4 regions of the Guptibacillus sedimenti genome follow, and region 3 is predicted to be linked to each of the others. Evidence: riboswitches for the same ligand, from Rfam matches in the RefSeq annotation. Region 3 holds a riboswitch; each other region holds the start of a gene.

Region 1 (5,391 bases), on a different contig from region 3:
TTAGCAAAAACTGTCCGAAACATATTGATGCTAGAGAAAATGCCAAGATGATTGCGAAATTAATCGCAGATGATCACGTTCTTTCAGGATACTTATTAGAGAAAAAGCAGCTCCCTATAAAAGATTTGCTGGCGCTCGTTACATGCAGTCGCAAAACGATTGAACGTAATCGAAAGTATATAATAGCAGTTGCATTAATTCATTTGGGTGGATTTAATGCTCTGAAATCTTATATACAGTAGTTGGAAAAAAGGGGGCCAGGGGATGAAAAAAGGGGTCATTATGGACATTCGCGGAAGAAAGGCAGTTGTGCTAACTCCTGATGGAGAATTTTCAACGATCAATCTGAAGCGAAATCATGCGTTAACAATCGGCTCTGAAATTAAACTTGCACCAAAACCACTAAATAAGAAAAAAGGTTATTTTACCCCCTCTATGCCCACCCTGGCCGGTATGGCAGCAATTCTATTGTTAGTCGTCATCGTAACAGGCGTTATTCCTGTTAGACAGAATGATGTAGTTGCAGCCTATGTAAGCTTTGATATCAATCCAAGTATTGAGGTTGGAGTTAATTCTGATCTTGAAGTTATTCAATATCAAGCATGGAATTCAGACGGTGAAGGGTTGAAATTAGAACGGGATACAATGAATATGCCACTTAGCGAATTTGGAGGATTACTTGTCTCGAAACTCGATAACGAAGGCTATCTAGAAGAAGATCGGGAATTACTCATTGTCGCTTCGAACGTTAAAGCAAAAGAAAGTAAAGGGATCTCCGGGGATCTAGAAGCCGTTATCCAAGGTATAGAAAAGAATAACGCACTTGTTAATCAAGCAGTTGCCATTACAACTATTCTTGATGCTGATTACAGTATGCGCGAAAAAGCAATAGAACATGGGATATCTCAAGGGAAATATATGGCCTACCTCGCAGCCATTGATCGGGGAGCTTCTTTGTCAATGGACGAAGTACGTAATCTATCTGTGAAAAAGATGGATGAAATGCAACCCGAAAGTATGACCGCCGCTGAGGGGAAAGAATCGGAAGACCCTAATGAATCCAAAGTGAAAGATACGCCAACACCTATTGAAGATTCTGTTGTTCAATTAAACGACAAAAAAGTACCTGATCAAGAGGATGAAAACGGAGAACTTATCCTTAAACAACCTGAACAAAAATCTGTTCCTGAATCAAAAGACAATCAATCGAATAATGTTAATTCCAATGAGTCAAAGAAAACCAATTCATCTAGTGGCACGCAGACACAAAAAGATGACAAAGAAGATCAAAATGAAAAAGATAAACAAGATAAAGCAGAAAAAAAAACGGAAACTAAAGTAGAAAAAGAACAAGAAAGAGAAAAAAAGCAAGCTGCAAATCAAAATAGTAAAATAGATAAAGCTCAAGAAAAAGCTGAAAATAAGGATGAGAAGGCACAAGAAAAGGCTGAAAGAAAAAGCGATGAGGCTCAAGAAAAGTCTGAGAAGAAAGACGAAAAAGCGCAAGACAAAGAGGAAAAGAAAAGCGAAAAAGCTCCAAAGAAAGAAGACCCAGAAGATAATAAAGGCAAGTCTGAAGAAAAGAAAAAAGATTCGTGAAGCATCATGCTATTATTCATTTTATATCCATTATTTAAGCCAGAAGGATTCCTCTGGCTTTTTTTTACTTCATGATGGATGGAAGAGCTTTCGCAATATCGAGGAAAGAAGATTGGTCATTAAAAACCTTAACAATTTGATGATCTTTATCGAGTAGAACTGTTGTTGGAACTCCAGTACATCCGTAATCATCATACGTTTCTCGACCATTGTCACGCAATACAGGAAAAGGAAGGTCGTTTTTTATCGTAAATTCTTTCCCCGCTTCCTCTGATCGTTCTCGTCCAGTAACATTTATTGTTAAGAAGGCCAGCTTTTCGAGATCAGCATGGTCGTAAAATTGTTCTTTCATCGGCATATCTTTCATACAGTCAGGACACCAGGATGTCCAGAACGTTATCATCACTGGTTTTCCAACAAAGTCAGTAAGGCGAATGACGTCGCCACTATTCATATCCTCTAATGCAAAGAAGGGTGCTTCCATAGTTGTTCACCTCTTTTAAATGGTCTATCGTTACCTTATCAAAAAGTTCATTCTAACGAAAGATTTCTGGTCATAGACTGTTTTATCCCTGAGTTCAAAAGAATAAAAATTCCGAAAAATGTTTGACACTAATGCGCCACCTTGCTAAAATAAACACAATTAATTAAAAACGAAATATTCTTACTTATCTAGAGAGGCGGAGGGACTGGCCCTATGAAGCCCGGCAACCGTCAAACCAATCCTGGTTTGAAAAGGTGCCAAATCCTGCAGGAGAAATCCTGAAAGATAAGCGGAGCTGATGAATAAATCAAGCCTCTCTGTCTTTCAGAGAGGCTTTTTATTTTAAGTAAAAACAAGCAGTATTTGTTTGAAAGGAGTGATAGGGGTTTGGATAGAGAGACGATATACGAAGATCAGACGGTATCGATTGGTTCGTTAATGCTGGAATCTGGCAATGAACTTCATGACGTCGAACTTGCCTATGAACGTGTGGGCCCTAGGGGAGCGCCAATGATTCTTGTCTGTCATGCTTTAACAGGAAATCAGTATACAGTCGGTCATGAAGAAGCTGGCTGGTGGAAAGGATTAATTGGGAAAGGTGCTTCTATCGATACTTCAGATTTTCAAGTTATTACATTCAATGTCCTTGGGGGATGTAATGGCTCGACAGGACCACAATCGATCAACCCAGTTACGCAGAAGCGTTACCAAGCCGATTTTCCGTTTGTTTCTGTAAGAGACATGGTGCATTCTCAGAAAAAAGCGCTAGAGGAACTTGGTATTCACCACCTGCATGCTGTCATTGGTGGATCTCTTGGAGGGATGCAGGTACTTGAATGGGGGCTCCTCTATCCAGATTGGATGGATCATCTTATTCCACTTGCCGTCACACCAACCCTGAACGCCTATGGAATTGCTTATAATGCCATTTCTAGATTTGCGATTACGAATGATCCGAACTGGAGGAATGGTTACTATAGTAGTGATCAAGCTCCAACATCTGGGCTTGCAACCGCAAGAATGATTGGGATGGTCTCCTATCGAACGGATGAAATGTTCCAAAAAAAATTCGGTCGAGGCGTTAAAGGGGCTTCAGTTAGCCATAAAGAACCACAATACGATGTCGAATCCTATCTTCATTATCAAGGAAATAAGCTTGTAAGCCGATTTGATGCAAATAGCTACTTATATTTGTTAAAGGCGATGGATAACCACGATATTGGCATTGAAAGAGGCAATCTTACCTTAGTAAACAAAAGATTCAAAGCAAACATACTCGCAATTGGGTTCAAAGGGGATCTGATTTATCCACCAGATGAATTAGAAAAGCTTTTTCAACAAGGCTCATCCTCTCAGTTTTATCTTGTCGATACAAAATTTGGTCACGATGGGTTTCTCGTTGAGTTTGATAAATGGGGACCGCTTATAAAAGAACAACTTACAATGATAAACAAAATCGAAGGAGTGAAGTGAAATGGCAGATAAAAAATATCATTTAGAGACGATTGGCATTCATGGAGGGTTACAAGCAGATCCTGCTACGGGAGCTAGAGCACTACCAATCTATCAATCCAATGCTTATCGGTTTGACAATACTGACCATGCCGCTGATTTATTTGCATTAAAAGAAGAAGGGTTCATCTATTCAAGGATTGGAAATCCAACTGTCGGAGCACTTGAAGAACGAATTGCTCAGCTTGAAGGTGGCGTTGGAGCACTTGCACTAGCAAGTGGTATGGCAGCCATTACTACGGCGATATTAAATGTTGCAAATAGCGGAGATGAAATTGTTTCAGCATCGACTTTATACGGTGGAACGTACAATCTCTTTTCTGCTACACTTCCGAAATATGGGATAAAAACCAACTTTGTTGACCCGGAAAATGTGGAATCTTTTAGGCAAGCCATTACACCAAACACGAAAGCCATTTTTGCTGAAACGATTGGGAATCCGGGTCTTCACGTATTGGATATTGAAAAAGTTGCTGAAATTGCACATGATGCGGGCATACCACTGATTATTGACAATACGTTTGCAACACCTTATTTGTGCCGCCCAATTGAACACGGAGCAGATATCGTCGTTCATTCAGCGACAAAGTGGCTTGGTGGAAATGGCTCAACGATGGGAGGTATCATCGTTGATGGAGGAAAGTTCGATTGGAACTCCCCTAAATTTCCTGGATTCACAGAGCCGGATCATACGTATCACGGCATCGTTTTTGCTGAAGCACTCCCAGAAGCTGCGTACATTGTTAAAGCAAGAGTGCAGCTACTAAGAGATACGGGTGCTGCGCTTAGTCCATTTAACGCTTTTCAAATAGCTCTTGGCGTTGAAACGCTACACGTTCGCATGAAAGAGCACATTGCTAACACGCGAAAGCTAGTTTCTTATTTGAAAGACAATCCGGCCGTTGAATGGGTGAGCTATCCTGAAGAAGAGGATCATCCTTCACATCAACTTGTTCACAAATATCTTCCGAAAGGTGCCGGTGCTGTTGTTGTATTCGGCATTAAAGGAGGTCGTGAAACAGGTGCAGGGATTATCAATGCCGTTGATCTCTGGTCTCACGTGGCAAATGTTGGTGATGCGAAAAGTTTAATTATCCATCCAGCAAGTACCACTCATCAGCAACTAAGTACTGATGAACTAGTGGCATCTGGTGTAAGAGACGATCTGATTCGACTCTCTGTCGGAATTGAACACATTGATGATTTAATTGATGATTTAGATCAAGCGATCGCAAAAGCAAAAGTCGAAGCTAGCGTCTAAGAAATATTAGTAGAAAACCCTTTTCTCAATTTAGAAGAGGGTTTTTTGCATGTTTCCTATTTTTCGTTCAAGTAAAGTTTGCCTATTACACGACAACTGTAAATGTTCATAAACATCTTTAAAGGTAACGTAAGCTATTAACTATGCAACTTTAATAATGGAATTTGATAAATATGCTTCTGCATAAATGAACAAAATGCGTAAGGTTTCTATAGAAAGAAAAGATCGATCATTGAGTAAGTTGGAACCAAGCACGTATTTTCAATGGAGGCATTATAAAATCGATCACTTTTTGCTAAGATGTCGGCATCATTCAAGTGCAATGGTTTAAGTAGAAAACAAAAGGGGTTAAATAATTATGCAATGGTAGCTGTCTATCGTCGTGAGCTAGATAAGAGCTGACAATTAGCAGTTGTAAAGGGAGTTCTTTCACTTAATTGAGAAAGGTATGAAATTTACCATTGGAACACTGGTTCAAGAGAATGATTTCATGTAAGCGCTTTTATTAATTTTACAATAAAAAATTTCGTGTGAC
Region 2 (5,391 bases), on a different contig from region 3:
AGAGCAACAAAAAGGAGTTGAATTTATATGAAGGCTTACGAATACGCAAATGGAAAACCATACTTCCTGATGGGGGAGACGTGTTTAAAGGTGGCTTTCGAAAGAAAGAGTTAAAGACACTTAGCTCATCCTATCTTACGAAATTTATTGTTGAGACAAGACGTGCAGAAGTGACCCACTGGTTCCTAATTCCGCCTTCCATTTTGTTTTTTTTATGGAATCCAATGAGTATTGGGTTCGTTATGGTTGGGTACGCACTAATTGTTAATCTTCCATTTATCCTGATTCAACGGTACAATCGACTCAGGTTAAAACCATTGCTAAGTAAACAGTTGAAAAAAGAGCAGCGCAGGGGGAATTCCATTGGAACATTTGGGGTTTGAGCAAACAGAAAAACGAAAAAACGAGCATATCGACATCTGTCTTACAGAAGAAGTTGAAGGGGCAGGATTAACGACAGGACTAGAACGCTATCGTTTTAAACACAATCCATTACCTGAGATTGCTTATGATGAAGTGGATATCTCTACTTCTTTTCTAAATAAAAAATTAAACACGCCATTTCTTATAAGCTCAATGACTGGCGGCACTGAACGAGCATGGGAAATAAATAAGCGTCTTGCCAAAGCTGCTGAAGCACATGGCTGGGCACTTGGAGTAGGATCGATGCGTGCAGCGATTCAAGAATCCAAATCCGTATATTCCTTTGATGTGAGAAAATATGCACCAACTATCCCGGTCCTAGCTAATATTGGGGCTGTACAACTTAATTACGGTTTTACCATTGAAGAATGTAAGCGAGCCATTGATTTAATTCAAGCTGATGCGCTGTTGCTTCATTTAAATCCACTACAAGAAGTGTTTCAACCAGAAGGCGACACCGATTTCCAGGATTTAATTGTTAAAATTCGTGAAGTAGCAAAGGCGATTCCTGTTCCGCTTGGAATTAAGGAAGTTGGTATGGGGATTGATGCGAAGACAGCTCAGCGCCTGATTAGCGCTGGGGCCAGCTTTATCGATGTTGCAGGGGCGGGCGGAACGTCGTGGATTCAAGTTGAAAGCTATCGTTCTCATCAAACGATGCGCAGGCAAGCTGCGAAGGCTTTTGAGGATTGGGGGAACCCAACCGCAGATTGTATCATTGATGTGCGAAAGCAGCACCCTGATGTACCAATGATTGCAAGTGGAGGGCTAAAAAACGGTGTGGACGCAGCGAAAGCAATCGCCCTCGGTGCAGATGTTTCTGGATTTGGAAGGGCATTACTTGAAAATGCCGTAAATGACACTGAAGAAGCGCTCTCAGAACAATTGAAACGAATTGAATTTGAATTACGAACTGCTATGTTTGGGATTGGTGCTTCGTCTATTAACAGGTTAAAATACAATAGCGCATTACGTAAGAAATAGTCAGGGCCCAGGCTCTGGCTTTTTTGTTTTTGTATAGGTCGCCTTCTAGCGTGCAAACTAGAGCAGAAGGAGGGCGAACTTATTGGATTGGTTATCTGTGTTTCCTTTTATCGTAGTGATAGTGGTTGCGATCAAAACTAAGCTAGTGATTCCAGGTCTTACAGCAGGACTGTTAACGGCCTCATTTATTTATAAACCGGGCGTAATTAGTGGTTTACAGCAGTTTTATGAGTTTATCATGAGTGGTCTTAAAGATGAGAATAACGTTAAAATCGTTCTTTTTCTCTATATGTTTACCGGGTTAATTGGATTAATGAAATATACAGGTGGAATTAAAGGGTTTGTTCATCTAGCCTCTTCGAAAATCAATACAAAAAAAGGTGCATTGTTTCTTACTTGGATCTCGACAATTGGAACCTTTAGCGCTCCGAGCTTTCGTATTGTAACAGTAGCACCAATCATGAAAGCTCTCCTCAATAAAGTGAAAATCACTCCTCAGGAACTTGGATTTGTGATCGAGACGACTGCAACTCCAGTGATTGTATTGATGCCAATTGCGACTGCTTTTGTTGGATACATGTCGTCTGTTGTTCAGCTTTCTTTAAAAGCAGAAGGCATTGAAGGTGATGGTTATCGCTATTTTCTTCAAAGTATTCCGTATAACTTTTTTTCCATCAGTATCATTCTAATCGGCTTTTATTTAAGTTTTTTTCATCACAGTAAAAAACAAGCGACTGATGCAGGGAATCAAGAGAAGGAGCTAGATGATCAGTGGGAGGACTGTCATCCAGCCGTAGCAAAAGACCTTCCCCAAAAACCGTTCAACTTATTACTGCCGCTTGGAGGAGTCATACTGTTAACTCTTTTTCTTACGTATTGGAGTGGGTATGAAAAAGGCTTTACCTCCTTACTTCAAGCATTCATCGAGGCGGATGTGCTTGATGCCATGGTATTTGCTCTATTAACAACGGTACTACTTACATTCCTTTTTTATTTATTCCAGCGTTTCTCATTAAAGGAACTCGTGACTTTCTTTATTGAGGGAGGAAATGAAATGATGCCAGTGATCGTATTGTTAACGGTTGTGTGGGGGCTAGCGTCATCAACTGAGGCGCTTGGTTTTTCGACATTTGTCACCTCTAATCTTGATTGGATTCCATCGTTATTCGTCCCGCCTGTTTTATTTCTTGTAGGTGCGTTTATTTCGTATTTCATTGGTTCGTCGTGGGGAACTTGGGGAATTTTAATGCCGCTTGGTATTTCGTTAGGCTATTCAACCGGAACCGATCTTCCTCTGGTCATTGGAGCCGTATTTGCTAGTGGGACATTTGGGGCTTTTTCTTCACCGTTAAGTGATAATACGAATACAATAGCGAGAATTTTAAAGTTAAACCCAATGACATATGCTAAATTTAAGCTAACTCCTGCTCTTATTGCAGCAGGGACGGCTGCAGTAGGATATTTTATTATTTCTTTTGTAATCTAGCTTGAGCACTTTTCTATTGACAACTGTTTTAATACCATTTATTATTGAGATTAACTTAATAATCCTTTATTTAAAGGATCTTCTTATTCAGAGAGGTGGAGGGACTGGCCCTTAGATACCTCGGCAACGGACCAATGAACATTTTGTTCATGCGGAACCGTGCCAATTCCTGCGGCGAAAGTCGGAAAATGAGAAGAGGCTCGGATTATCCAAACCCTCTTCTGTTCGGGCAGATGAGGGTTTTTTGTATGCATTCTCATCTGGAAAATTGTTTTAGTAGAGGGAGTGAACGATCTTGCATACACTAATGGATAACGACACTAGAAAACAGCAGCTTATTAAAAGCCTTCTTCAAAAAGGAATTTATAAGAAGGGTGAAAAACAGCTTTATATGTTAACACTAAATGAACTGGAAAACATATATGTTCGATCTGAAAAAATCAATACGATAACTGGAAACGGAGTGGTCAAAGTGGAGCAAGCAACATTTGCAGCAGGGTGCTTTTGGGGTGTAGAAGCACTATTTCAACAATTAAACGGCGTTATTTCGACATCAGCAGGGTTTACTGGTGGTGAAACAATTAACCCTACGTATGAAGATGTTTATTCTGAGTTAACAGGTCATGCAGAATCCGTGCAAGTTGAATACGATCCTTCCCTCATTTCTTATGAAGAGCTTGTGGAAGTGTTTTTTGAAAATCATAACCCAACTTCTTTAAATAGACAGGGAGAAGATATTGGAACCCGCTATCGCTCAGCGATCTTTTTCCATTCGAATGAGCAGGCAGAAATTGCATTAATTGCAAAAGAAAATCTTGAGCGTTCCGGGCGTTTTAAGAAGCCTGTTGTCACTCAAATTGTTCCAATCACTTCATTTTATCGTGCTGACGAATATCACCAAAGTTATCTTGCTAAGCGTGGACAGTCTTCATGTAAAATTTCGTAACACAAAAAAGCTTTTCCTCAATAGTATGAGGAAAAGCTTTTTTAGTTTGGTTGGTTTACACCGATTTGATCAAGAAATATCTTTCCTTTTGGAGAGGCGTTAAACTCAAACGTGATGGAATCAATCTCATCTAGCTTCAGAAGTCTGTTTTCCTTATTGAAAAGTTGTATCGGAATGTTAAACGTTTGAAGTACGGGTTCGGTAGGTTCACCGTAACGCCGTTCTTCAAAAAATTTTGTTTTTGTATGCTGAATAGGGAGTGCCCCGTGCATTGGCATAATATCACTTAATAATACGCTGGATGACTCACCGTTGGCCGAGCTTAAAGTTACCCTAAAATCAACCGGCTGTTGATCTTCTGCTTCCGATACGTTTGCTGCAGTAAATGTTAGTGAGCTATTCGGTTTGAAATTATATGGATCCTGTAACGGTTTCGTGAGATCTAGTGAGTAAGATGCATTTTTTGAATAGGATTGATCCCATTTCAAAAACACACCGTGAGTTCCTCTTTCCTTATCTCTACGAAATTCAAGTTCCCCTTCATACCACTGAATAAAGCTATTGGCTTCTATATCAATATAAGGGGATGTTGCGGTTAGCACGTTCACATCTTCCTCAAAATCACTTAAAATATGGTAAGTGGGATCTTCGTATTTACTAATATAAGTTGTCTTCGGTAACCACTCAAGTGCATATCGATAATCCTCAAACATTGGCTGATAACGATCATCTTCATGAAGAGTTGCTTCAAGAAAACCGGATACGTAAGTGCTTGCAATCTGACGCTGCTCATTGCCTTCAAGTAAAGGCTGTTTATTTAATAATAATGTAAAAGGGAAGTACGTATCATTTTCTCCCCAGGTGGTGTTAAATTGCCCATGATTAGCACCATCAATATAAAGAGACGATTTCATCGCATTTTCGCTACCTGTTAATTGAATACCGTTATATTGGCGATCTCCTTCAAATTCAGATAAGTCACTATCATAAGAACCACCAAGCAATAAATAGTTTACATCATCAACTTCAATTTTACGATCAGAGAGAGTTTGATAATCGGTTGGAGCCAGTGCAATTACGGTTTCAATCTTGTAGTTAAAGTCAAAACGCATGTTAGCATTGTTTGGATAGCGATCAAGTTCATTGAATTTTGCGGCAAGGATAGCTGCTTGTCCCCCGCGAGAGTGACCAATTAATGCAATGTGATCCATATCAACTTTATTGAAAAATTGGGTATCTTGTTGTGTCGATAGTGATTCAATTTCTTCAATGTGCTTTAATAATAGCCAGGCTCGGCCATTAATATCTCCAGATAGACCTCCTGACCATGAGGAGTTAAAGAAGTTTTCATCAACTGATACGGTCAAAAACCCTCTACTTGCAAGGAGCTCTCCTAAATAATTGTAGCCTTCATCTGAAAAATCTTCCATTTTATGATTTCCATGTACGATAAGAACGAGTGGGAAAGGCCCCTCACCTTCTGGCATAAATACACGGCCGTTTAGTGGAACATTAGCATCTTTAAAGCCCCAAAACCATTCCCGTTCTTTAG
Region 3 (5,391 bases):
ATCATAACAGATGAATCCGGCACTTGGGAGTTCTTCGAGTGTGAAGTGGCTTTTCTCATTTCCTGATACGAGGTATTTCTCTTCATTCATCAACCGAAATAGATGGGCTTTGCTATACTCATGGATAAGCTGCCCATCTCGATTGAAAACGAGCATCGTATTCGTGACGTGATCATTGTGTTGCTTTGCAATTGAGCCACCTACTATACTTACCTTATTCTTTTTGGCTAGGTCTGAAAGAAATGCAATTGACTTTTCTGCATTTTCATCCCCAATTTCGTCTAGTCTCGATAAGTCATAACCAGTCGACCACAGTTCTGGTAAAACAATAATATCTGGTTTGTCATGAACAGCCTTAGTAACAAGCTCTTTCACTTTCGAGAAATTTTCTTCAGGGTTTCCAAACGCAATATCAAATTGCAACAGAGCGATTTTTTTCATTTTCTTCTCCTCCTCGCTAACAAAATAAGCTTTACATGATTGTGTATCCAAGATAACATAATTTACTAGAATTTCACGAAAATTTTAACAGGATGTGATTCTTTGAAACAATTTCAAACATCAGATGCACTTAAACGACTACCGGAACAATTTTTTGCGAAGCTTGCTGGAAAAGTAAACCGCTATGTAGAGGCGGGTTATGACATCATTAATCTTGGACAGGGAAATCCTGATCAGCCAACACCCGATCATATTATCGAGTCTTTGCAGAAGGCAGCTGAAAACCCTTCCTATCACAAATATCCGCCATTTCGAGGACAGCCTTTCTTGAAGCAGGCTGCTGCTGATTTCTATCAGCGAGAATTTGGAGTGAATCTTGATCCAGAGAAGGAAGTTGCCGTTCTTTTCGGTGGAAAAGCAGGCCTTGTCGAGGTCAGTCAATGTTTACTAAATAAAGGTGATGTGGCACTCGTTCCAGACCCAGGTTATCCTGATTATTGGTCAGGTGTCGCGATGGCTGAAGCGGATATGCAGATGATGCCGTTGCTTGAGAAAAATCATTTCTTACCTGACTATGATGCGATTCCAGAGGATTCATTAAAAAAAGCGAAAATGATGTTTTTAAATTATCCCAACAACCCAACTGCAGCTGTTGCAACGAAGCGCTTCTTTGAGGAAACAGTCAGTTTTGCAGAGACGAATGATATTTGTGTTGTGCATGATTTTGCTTACGGTGCGATCGGGTTTGATGGAGAGCGACCGATTAGCTTTTTGGAAACAGAGGGTGCTAAAGACAATGGAATTGAAATCTATACCCTTTCCAAAACATATAATATGGCGGGATGGCGTGTAGGATTTGCAGTTGGAAATCAATCTGTTGTTGAGAGCATCAATCTCCTTCAGGATCATTTTTATGTCAGTCTATTTAGTGCGGTACAAGAAGCCGCTGCTGAAGCTTTGCTTGGATCGCAGCAGTGTGTAGAAGAACTTCGCGATACGTATGAGTCGAGACGAAATGTTCTCATTCAAGGACTCCATGACATTGGTTGGAATGTCACTTCTCCTGCGGGATCGTTTTTCGCCTGGTTGAAAGTACCCGAATCTTTTACTTCAGAAAGCTTTGCAGATTTCTTGCTTGAAAACGTCCAAATTGTTGTCGCACCTGGAAACGGCTTTGGAGAATTTGGTGAGGGCTATGTACGAGTGGGGCTATTAACGTCTGAAGAGAAGCTAAGAGAAGCAGTTGAGCGAATTAAGTCTCTTAATCTCTTTTGATTCAGAAAAATTAAAAAACAGTTTGACAGAATTTCCTGTCTCTGGCATAATTCAAATCAATTACTAAAAACGAATAATTGCATACTCTTATCCAGAGAGGTGGAGGGACGAGCCCTTTGAAGCCCGGCAACCGATTTTTAAGTTTTCTTAAAGACACGGTGCTAATTCTCGCAGCAAAAGCTGGAAGATAAGAGGAAGAGCATGGTGATAAAGACCTCTTCCTCGTGAAGGGGTCTTTTTTGTGTGATGAGCGAAAATTGAAAGGTAAAGACTGAAAGGAATGAACGTGATGAGCCGTCTTATAGCTACCTATCTTGTAAATAATGATCATCAATTAGCCCAGCGTGCCGAATCAATCGCTCTCGGTTTAACCGTGGGGACATGGACGAATCTACCTTTATTAGAAAAAGAACAGTTACAAAAACATAAAGGGGAAGTCGTTCGGGTTGAGGAGAGAGAAGGTAAAGGGATTATCGTTATCTCCTATCCAGCCATTAATTTCAGTGCTGATCTACCGGCGATTTTAACAACCGTTTTCGGCAAACTTTCTCTTGATGGAGAAATTAAACTTATTGATTTAGATTTTTCAAATGAGTTGGTTCAAGCATTTCCGGGACCAGCGTATGGTATAGATGGCATCCGCAAACTTGCAAATGTGCATGATCGACCACTTGTGATGAGTATTTTTAAAGGGGTGATTGGAAAGCCATTGCATGAGTTAGAACAACAAATGCAGGCACAAGCCCTAGGGAGAGTTGATTTTGTAAAGGATGATGAAATTCTTTTTGAAAATGAGTTGTCACCTCTTGAAAAGCGTGTTCCCGCTTTAAAAAAAGTGCTCGATCAGACGTCAGAAGTGACAGGGAAACGCACACGATATGCAGTTAATTTATCCGGAAGAACGGACAAGTTGAAAGATCGAGCAAAACGCGCGATTGAATTAGGTGCTGATGCCCTTTTGTTTAATGTTTTTACATATGGTTTAGATGTCCTGCAGTCTCTCGCAGAGGATAAGGATATCTCGGTTCCGATCATGGCTCATCCTTCTTTTTCAGGGGCTATGGCTGCATCAAGCACGTATGGAATAAGTTATTCACTTTTACTTGGAAAATTGCTTCGAACCGCTGGAGCTGATTTCTCTCTTTTTCCCTCCCCTTACGGAAGCATGGCGTTAAATCGAAACGAAGCACTCGCAACAGCCCTAGCTCTGACGAAAGAGAATCAGCTGAACAAGACATTTCCAGTTCCTTCAGCAGGCATCCATCCAGGATTGGTTCCACTCTTACTTCAGGACTTTGGAAAGGATAGTGTTATTAACGCAGGAGGAGGCGTTCATGGGCATCCAGGAGGAGCCGCTTCTGGAGGAAAAGCATTCCGAGATGCGATTGAAGCCGTTCTAACAAATCAAACTCTCGAAGAGGCATCGCTTAATAGTGAGGCACTTCACCAAGCACTTACAAAGTGGGGGAGCACAGAGGTGGTTCGATGAAAAAGCCGGTTATATTTTGTGATTTTGATGGCACGATTACAAATAGCGATAATATCGTTTCCTTAATGAAACGTTTTGCTCCGAAAGAATGGGAGCAAATAAAAGATAATATTTTAGCGCAGAACCTATCCATTCGGGAAGGTGTGGGGCAGATGTTTCATTTGATTCCTTCCAGCCGAAAGAATGATTTGCTTGATTATTTATTAGCTACAACCGAGATTAGACAGGGATTTGCTGAGTTTGTTCATTATACAAAACGAGAAGGTATCCAGCTTTACGTTGTAAGTGGAGGAATTGATTTTTTTGTCTATCCGCTTCTAAACCCATTTGAAATACCGGAAGAGAACATTTTCTGCAATGGGAGCGATTTTACGAACGAAACGATCACGATTACTTGGCCATACTCTTGTGATGATGATTGTACAAACGATTGCGGATGCTGCAAGCCAGGTATCTTAAAACAGTTTGATGGAGATACCTACCGAAAAATTGTGATCGGTGACTCTATAACGGATCTAGAGGCAGCTAAACAGGCAGACCAAGTCTTTGCAAGAGATTACTTAGCAGAGAAGTGTAAAGAACTGTCCATTCCTGCAGTTCCGTTTGAGTCGTTCGATGATATCGTTCGAAAATTGATGGAAGAAAAGGAGGGATATGATGAGCATCATTCAGAAACGTTGGAACGAACTCGCTGATATCAAAGATGAGTTAGCAGGTCGTGATTGGTTTCCGGGAACAAGCGGCAATCTCTCGATCAAAGTAAGTGAGGAGCCGCTACAGTTTCTTGTCACCGCAAGTGGTAAAGATAAAAGAAAACGAACGGAAGAAGATTTCATATTGGTCGACCGTGATGGGCAGGCAATCGAAAAAACTTCTTTAAAACCATCTGCTGAAACAATTGTTCATCAGGCCATCTATCAAAAAACAAATGCCGGATGTTGTTTGCACGTCCACACAGTGGATAACAATGTGATTTCTGAACTTTTTAGTACAGAGGGGGAGGTTACTTTTCAGGGTGTTGAATTAATAAAAGCGTTTGGGCTCTGGGGACAAAATGATCGAATAACCGTTCCGATCATTGATAACTCCAGTGACCTTTCTTTACTTGCTCAGGATGTTGTTCATGCTATCACTAGAGAAACGAAAGCTGTATTAATGAAAAATCATGGCATTACGGTATGGGGACGCGATGGTTTTGAAGCCAAAAAGTATCTCGAAGCATTTGAATTTTTATTTAGTTATCATCTTAAATTAAGAAACTTTCAATCAGTAGTAAGCGAGGGAGGAAGAAAAAATGGCGGTAATTAAAGTGAGAAATACAGGTGAAGTAATTGAGGGAAGGGATGCTGTAAGTGCATTTCTACAACAAGAGGGTGTTCTTTATGAACAGTGGCAGGTAGAAAAACTTCCTGAACAATTAAGAGGTAATTGCACTGTAACGGAAGAACAAAAAAATGAAATTTTAACTGTATTTAATGAAGAAATTCGTTCTCTAGCTGAACGCAATGGATACGGAAACTGGGATGTGGTGGCTCTTTCTGAAGAAACGCCAGACCTAGATGCCATTCTGAAGAAATTCGAACAAGTGCACGTCCATACGGAGGATGAAGTAAGAGCAATTACCGCTGGGCATGGGATTTTTGTGATTAAAGGAAGCGTCGGATATTTTGATGTTGAATTAGATCCAGGCGATGTGATCTCTGTTCCGGTGGATACACCGCACTTCTTTACATTAATGGATGATCGTCAAGTTGTAGCTGTTCGTCTATTTATTGACCCATCAGGCTGGGTTGCCCACCCTTATGAAGAGAAACAAAGTATAAACTAAAAGAAAGCGGCCGTGTGTGTTCGTCGGCCGCTTTTCTATAACCATATTTAGGTGCAAATCGTAATCAAATCTTCTAGATCTGGCCAACCAAAAGCCGATTCTAGAAGTTTTTTTCCTGCAATTTCAGTCTCTTTCTCAGCAACTTTAAATGGATGAAAGCTTTGATAAAAGTGAGCGGCTGGATTTCCGTTCAGAACCCACACAAGCATCGATTGGTATGATTCCTTCCTGAGCTCTTTCGCAACAGAACATAATAGCTTTTTTCCTGCTCCTTTTCGCTGTGCTTCTTCAAGAAGATAAATCGCATACAGCTCTCCATCATAGTGATAAGATGTTGATCTATTTTTCCCACCGTTTG
Region 4 (5,391 bases), on a different contig from region 3:
ATCCCACTTATCAAGTGAATCAAAGGCTTCATGAAGTGCAGAAAGGGTTAGATTGAACATTTCATCAAGGTCTTGCATAGCAACGTCAGTCATTTTTACTTTATTGCTGATTTGATAATCAACCAATTCAACAATATTTTCCATATGATCGCCAATACGCTCGATATCACGAACAGAGTCCATTAACATACCGTGACGTGTTGACTCATCACCTGACAGAGAAGTTGCGGATAGCTGAATAAGGTAGTCTGTAATCTTAGTATCTAAATTGTTAATGGCTTCTTCATATTGAGCGGTTTTTTCTGCGCTCTTCTGACCTTTAGATATTAAGTAGTTGGATGCTTCCTTAACACCTTTATAAGCAAATTCACTCATTCGAATTACTTCTTCTTTAGCCTGTCCTAAAGCGACAGAAGGAGAACGTTCGATGAATACTGGATCAAGATGCTTCGGTTTATATTCTATCGTTGCATCATCACCAGGAATAATTTTTGTTACAAGATAAGCAAGTCCAGCAATGAACGGGAATTGGATCACAGTATTCGTAATGTTAAAGATCCCGTGTCCAAATGCAATTGTCATTTCTGGTGTCAAATTTAACGAATCTCTAAGATACTCAATAAATGGTGTATAGGCGAACAAGAAAATTAAGAATATCGCCGTACCAATTAAATTAAAAATAACGTGAGTCAGCGCCGTGCGTCTAGCTGCAACAGAGGCACCGATCGAAGCAAGAACTGCTGTAATTGTTGTTCCAATGTTATCTCCAAACAGAACTGGTAATGCAGCTTGAATATCCATCGCATTCTGTGAATAAAGTCCTTGTAATACACCAATTGTAGCACTAGAACTTTGCACAATAACTGTAAATACCGTACCAATTACAACGCCTAATAACGGGTTTGAACTCATGCTCACTGTGAGTTCTTGGAAAGCCTCAAGACTTCTAAGTGGCTTCATTCCTGCACTCATTAATTCAAGTCCAAAGAATAACGCACCAAAACCAAAAACAATTTGCCCTGCGTAATTAATTTTCTTGTTTTTAAAGAAGAAAATTAATAGAGAACCAATAGCAATGATTGGTAGAGCGTAATCTTTAATAGGAAAACCAATAATAAATGCTGTAACAGTTGTTCCAATGTTAGCTCCCATTACAACACCAATCGCTTGCTTGAGAGTCATAAATCCTGCATTAACAAGACCGACTGTTAAAACCGTTGTCCCTGAACTACTTTGGATGAGAATCGTAACAATGATCCCGGCTAGCACACCCATAAATGGGTTCGTCGTAAAGCGATCAAGAATGTCTCTTAATCGATCACCTGCAGATCGTTGAAGGCCATCTCCCATATACTTTAGTCCAAACAGGAAAATACCAAGACCTCCCACAAACTGAAAGATCATCTCCTGAACGTTGAGTTCCATCATTTCAACCCCTTGCACTCATGTTTTATTTTTTTCGACAATACTCAACAAAGTCCCTTGTCTATTATCTACATCGCTCCCCTCTTTGTAAAGAGTTAATATAGAATTGTAATGATATTATGATGAAATCAATTTTGTTTCAAGAAAGTTTCAGCTAGTTTATTGTTCCCATCTACTTATATAAGATAAACTGGTTTAGTGGGATTACCCTCACATACCAGAAAGGAGATTTTCAATTTGAACGTTTTTAAACAACTGTATTATAGCTTATTTTCTCCAAAAATGATGGCGCGATTCCGTTTTCAAAAACTAGGGAAGCCGATATTGTATGTGTTTCTCCTAATGCTACTTTCTTCTGTACCTATAGGGATTATTACCGCGGTTTCGTTTACCAATGCTTACGAAGACCTTAAAACACATATGGGAGATTTACCTGAATTTACTTTAGAAGATGGCACACTAAAAAGTGACCAATCTGAACCACTTATAAAAAAAGAAGATGGAAACACGTTTATTTTTGATGCTACAGATGAAATAAAGCCCGACGATGTTGATTCCTATGAATCGGCTATTGCGTTCCTAAAAGATCGAATTATCGTAATGGATAGTGGGACAAGACAAGAGTTTAATTATAGTAATTTCAGTTCAATGACTTTTACAAAACAAGATGTAAGTGAACTCACGCAAAATTTAGATAACTTGCTCCCGATCTTTATCCCACTCTTAATCTTTGTCGTCTATTTATTCCAGACTGGCCTCAAATTTATCGGAATTACCGTTCTAGCGACAATCGGTTTATTATTAAAGTCACTCGCGGGTAGAAAAGCATCTTATAAACAACTCTGGGTCCTATCGGTTTATTCCGCTACGATTCCAACCCTTTTCTTTACTATTATGGCTTTAGTAAAAACAACCGTCCCATTTGGATTTCTTCTCTATTGGTTTGTAGCCATCATGCTACTCTACTTAACCATTAAGGAAATTCCTCTTCCGAAAAAACGTGTAACGAACGAAAGACCTAATTCACCTGAGTAAAAATTTTGATTATTTTATCAAATCACTTGATTTTCGCTTTAAAGTAATGTAGATTATGTAAAAAGCGACACATTAAAATTCCATATACTTTCAATTCTTATCAAGAGAAGCAGAGGGACTGGCCCGAAGAAGCTTCAGCAACCACCGGATATTTTCTGGAAAGGTGCTAACTCCAGCAAGTTGAATTCAACTTGGAAGATAAGAAGAAGAGCAACCAAAGTCTTCTTCTTATAGAGGGCTTTTTTTTATTGCCCTTACTTAATGAAAAGGAGATTGATTATGACAAATAACCATTACAATACGCTACTTGTTCAACTAGGTAATAAATCAGATCCACAAACAGGCGCTGTAAATCCTCCTGTTTATTTTTCCACCTCCTATAGGCATGAAGGAATTGGGCAATCAACAGGGTTTGATTATTCAAGAACAAAAAACCCTACTCGCTCGATTCTAGAGTCTGCAGTAAATGAACTCGAACATGGTGACCAGGGCTTCGCATTTAGTTCCGGCATGGCCGCCATCCAATCAATTATATCTTTATTTAAAACCGGAGATCATATACTCGTTTCAGATGACCTATATGGTGGCACATATCGATTATTTGCTCACGCAGAAAAGCATTTCAACATATCATTCACCTATTTTGACAGCCAAAATATTGATAGCATCGCACCATTAATAACTCTGTCTACTAGGGCAATCTTTATCGAAAACCCTTCAAATCCCCTAATGAAGTTAACCGATGTTGAAGAGATTGTGACGATTGCCAAGACATACAATTTATTGTCAATCGTAGACAATACGTTATTCACTCCTCTTCTACAAAACCCTCTTTTACTAGGGGCTGATATTGTTATTCATAGCGCAACGAAATACCTTGGGGGTCACAATGATGTGCTTGCAGGACTTGTCATTGCCAAAGGTGAAAAGCTCTGTGCTGAGATTGAACAATATCAAAACGGTGCTGGAGCGGTTCTTTCTCCGTTCGACTCCTGGCTTCTCATTCGAGGAATGAAGACATTACCTCTTCGACTAAAGCAACATGAGGAGAATGCTCGAGCCATCGCAACATACTTAAGAAATCACGACGCAATAACTGACGTCTTCTATCCTGAAAAAGGCGGTATGCTGTCGTTTCGATTACAGTCTGAAGCATGGGTTGATCCATTTCTAAGGAATTTGAAACTGATTACCTTTGCGGAAAGTCTTGGAGGCGTTGAGAGCTTTATTACTTATCCAGCCACACAAACACACGCCGATATCCCAGAAAAGATCAGACTCGAGAAAGGTGTTTGTAATCGACTTCTCAGATTTTCAGTAGGAATTGAACAAATCAACGATTTAGTGAAAGATCTAGATCAAACGCTAGCAATTTTCAAAGAGGATGGTGTGCGACATGACGACTAATTCATATACATTTCAAACAAAACTTCTTCACAACGAACATAAATTTGATAAAAGCACAGGAGCCGTCAGTGTTCCAATTCAACAAGCATCTACCTTTCATCAATTGGATTTTGATCAGCCCGGAAAATATGATTACAGTCGCTCTGGTAACCCTACCCGTGAAGCTCTAGAAGAAACGATTGCAGACCTTGAAGGTGGCGTTAGAGGGTTTGCATTTGCTTCTGGTATGGCCGCTATCGCTACTTCTTTTATGCTCCTTTCACAAAATGACCATGTTTTGATTTCAGAAGATGTTTATGGCGGGACGTATCGGATGATCCACGATGTTCTCTGCAGATTTGGAATTAGTCATACTTTTGTCGATATGACTGATTTAAATAAAGTTGCGAACGGGATTCAATCCAATACAAAAGTGATCTACATCGAGACACCTTCTAATCCGTTACTTAAAGTGACTGATATTCAAGCCGTCGTTAAATTAGCGAAAGCGAATCATTGTTTAACGTTCGTTGATAACACCTTCATGACACCTGCCCTCCAAAGACCACTGGACTTCGGCGCGGATATCGTTCTTCATAGTGCCACAAAATTTATTGCAGGACATAGCGATGTTGTTGCAGGTCTTGCCGCAGTTAAAAATGAAAAGCTGGGCGAAAACCTTGCTTTTTTGCAAAACTCTTTCGGATCCATTTTAAGTGCTCATGATTCCTGGTTAGTTCTTCGCGGATTAAAAACATTACATTGTCGGCTCGATCAATCTTCAAGATCGGCTTTCCGGCTTGCTCATGCACTCCTTAAAGAGCCGCTTGTAGAAGAAGTTTATTATCCTGGGTTCTCTTTCCATCAGGGACATTCGACTCACCTTTACCAAGCAGCGGGTCCTGGGGCTGTTCTTTCTTTTCGACTACCTGATGAAAACGCGGTTCGATTGTTTACAAAGAACGTGCAACTTCCAGTTTACGCTGTTAGTCTTGGTGCGGTTGAATCGATTCTCTCTTATCCAGCGAGAATGTCTCATGCATCTATGTCAGCTGCCGAACGAAACAAACGCGGGATTACAGATGGCTTGTTACGCTTATCTGTGGGGCTTGAAAATGCTGATGATTTGCTTCAAGACTTTAAACAAGGTTTTGCTGCCATTACTAAACTTTACGCTCCTACAGCCGGAGGTGCTAAAGGATGAGCTTACTTGAAGATCTCGAGCACAAAATTTTGATTGGTGACGGTGCGATGGGGACCCTTCTTTATTCATACGGCATCGACCAATGTTTTGAAGCGCTGAATCTTTCACATCCGGATCAAGTATTAAATGTTCACCAAGCTTATATTCATGCCGGCTCAGATGTGATTCAAACCAATACGTACGGCGCGAACTATAGCAAGCTATCACGATATGGACTTGAAGATCTAGTAAAAGAGATCAATAAGGAAGGCGTTAAACTCGCTCGAAAGGCTGCGACAGACTCTACTTACGTTCTTGGGACAATAGGAGGAATACGAGGAATAAATACACGATCGACTCCC

The links. A riboswitch is a leader RNA that binds a small molecule or an ion and turns the genes downstream of it on or off. The one in region 3 is predicted to bind S-adenosylmethionine.
Region 1: linked by a shared signal. The riboswitch ahead of metX (homoserine O-acetyltransferase MetX) and the one ahead of PQ578_RS16635 (2,3-diketo-5-methylthiopentyl-1-phosphate enolase) in region 3 are both predicted to bind S-adenosylmethionine.
Region 2: linked by a shared signal. The riboswitch ahead of msrA (peptide-methionine (S)-S-oxide reductase MsrA) and the one ahead of PQ578_RS16635 (2,3-diketo-5-methylthiopentyl-1-phosphate enolase) in region 3 are both predicted to bind S-adenosylmethionine.
Region 4: linked by a shared signal. The riboswitch ahead of PQ578_RS07040 (methionine biosynthesis PLP-dependent protein) and the one ahead of PQ578_RS16635 (2,3-diketo-5-methylthiopentyl-1-phosphate enolase) in region 3 are both predicted to bind S-adenosylmethionine.

Annotation. Positions count from the first base shown of each region.
Region 1 is NZ_JAQQWV010000001.1:794,922-800,312, forward strand. Features, by position in the region: gene sigI (RNA polymerase sigma-I factor) at 1-242, shown strand, start outside; gene PQ578_RS03880 (anti-sigma factor domain-containing protein) at 265-1,599, shown strand; gene PQ578_RS03885 (TlpA disulfide reductase family protein) at 1,664-2,083, opposite strand; SAM riboswitch class I at 2,265-2,375, shown strand; gene metX (homoserine O-acetyltransferase MetX) at 2,471-3,556, shown strand; gene PQ578_RS03895 (O-acetylhomoserine aminocarboxypropyltransferase/cysteine synthase family protein) at 3,558-4,856, shown strand.
Region 2 is NZ_JAQQWV010000003.1:404,950-410,340, reverse strand. Features, by position in the region: gene PQ578_RS16415 (glycosyl-4,4'-diaponeurosporenoate acyltransferase CrtO family protein) at 1-383, shown strand, start outside; gene fni (type 2 isopentenyl-diphosphate Delta-isomerase) at 364-1,407, shown strand; gene PQ578_RS16405 (Na+/H+ antiporter NhaC family protein) at 1,490-2,893, shown strand; SAM riboswitch class I at 2,974-3,088, shown strand; gene msrA (peptide-methionine (S)-S-oxide reductase MsrA) at 3,189-3,839, shown strand; gene PQ578_RS16395 (hypothetical protein) at 3,881-5,391, opposite strand, start outside.
Region 3 is NZ_JAQQWV010000004.1:7,320-12,710, reverse strand. Features, by position in the region: gene PQ578_RS16645 (carbon-nitrogen family hydrolase) at 1-441, opposite strand, end outside; gene PQ578_RS16640 (pyridoxal phosphate-dependent aminotransferase) at 544-1,716, shown strand; SAM riboswitch class I at 1,801-1,910, shown strand; gene PQ578_RS16635 (2,3-diketo-5-methylthiopentyl-1-phosphate enolase) at 2,006-3,205, shown strand; gene PQ578_RS16630 (2-hydroxy-3-keto-5-methylthiopentenyl-1-phosphate phosphatase) at 3,202-3,900, shown strand; gene PQ578_RS16625 (methylthioribulose 1-phosphate dehydratase) at 3,863-4,513, shown strand; gene PQ578_RS16620 (acireductone dioxygenase) at 4,500-5,033, shown strand; gene PQ578_RS16615 (GNAT family N-acetyltransferase) at 5,081-5,391, opposite strand, start outside.
Region 4 is NZ_JAQQWV010000001.1:1,437,935-1,443,325, reverse strand. Features, by position in the region: gene PQ578_RS07050 (Na/Pi cotransporter family protein) at 1-1,425, opposite strand, end outside; gene PQ578_RS07045 (DUF1189 domain-containing protein) at 1,663-2,460, shown strand; SAM riboswitch class I at 2,555-2,665, shown strand; gene PQ578_RS07040 (methionine biosynthesis PLP-dependent protein) at 2,740-3,867, shown strand; gene metC (cystathionine beta-lyase) at 3,857-5,050, shown strand; gene PQ578_RS07030 (bifunctional homocysteine S-methyltransferase/methylenetetrahydrofolate reductase) at 5,047-5,391, shown strand, end outside.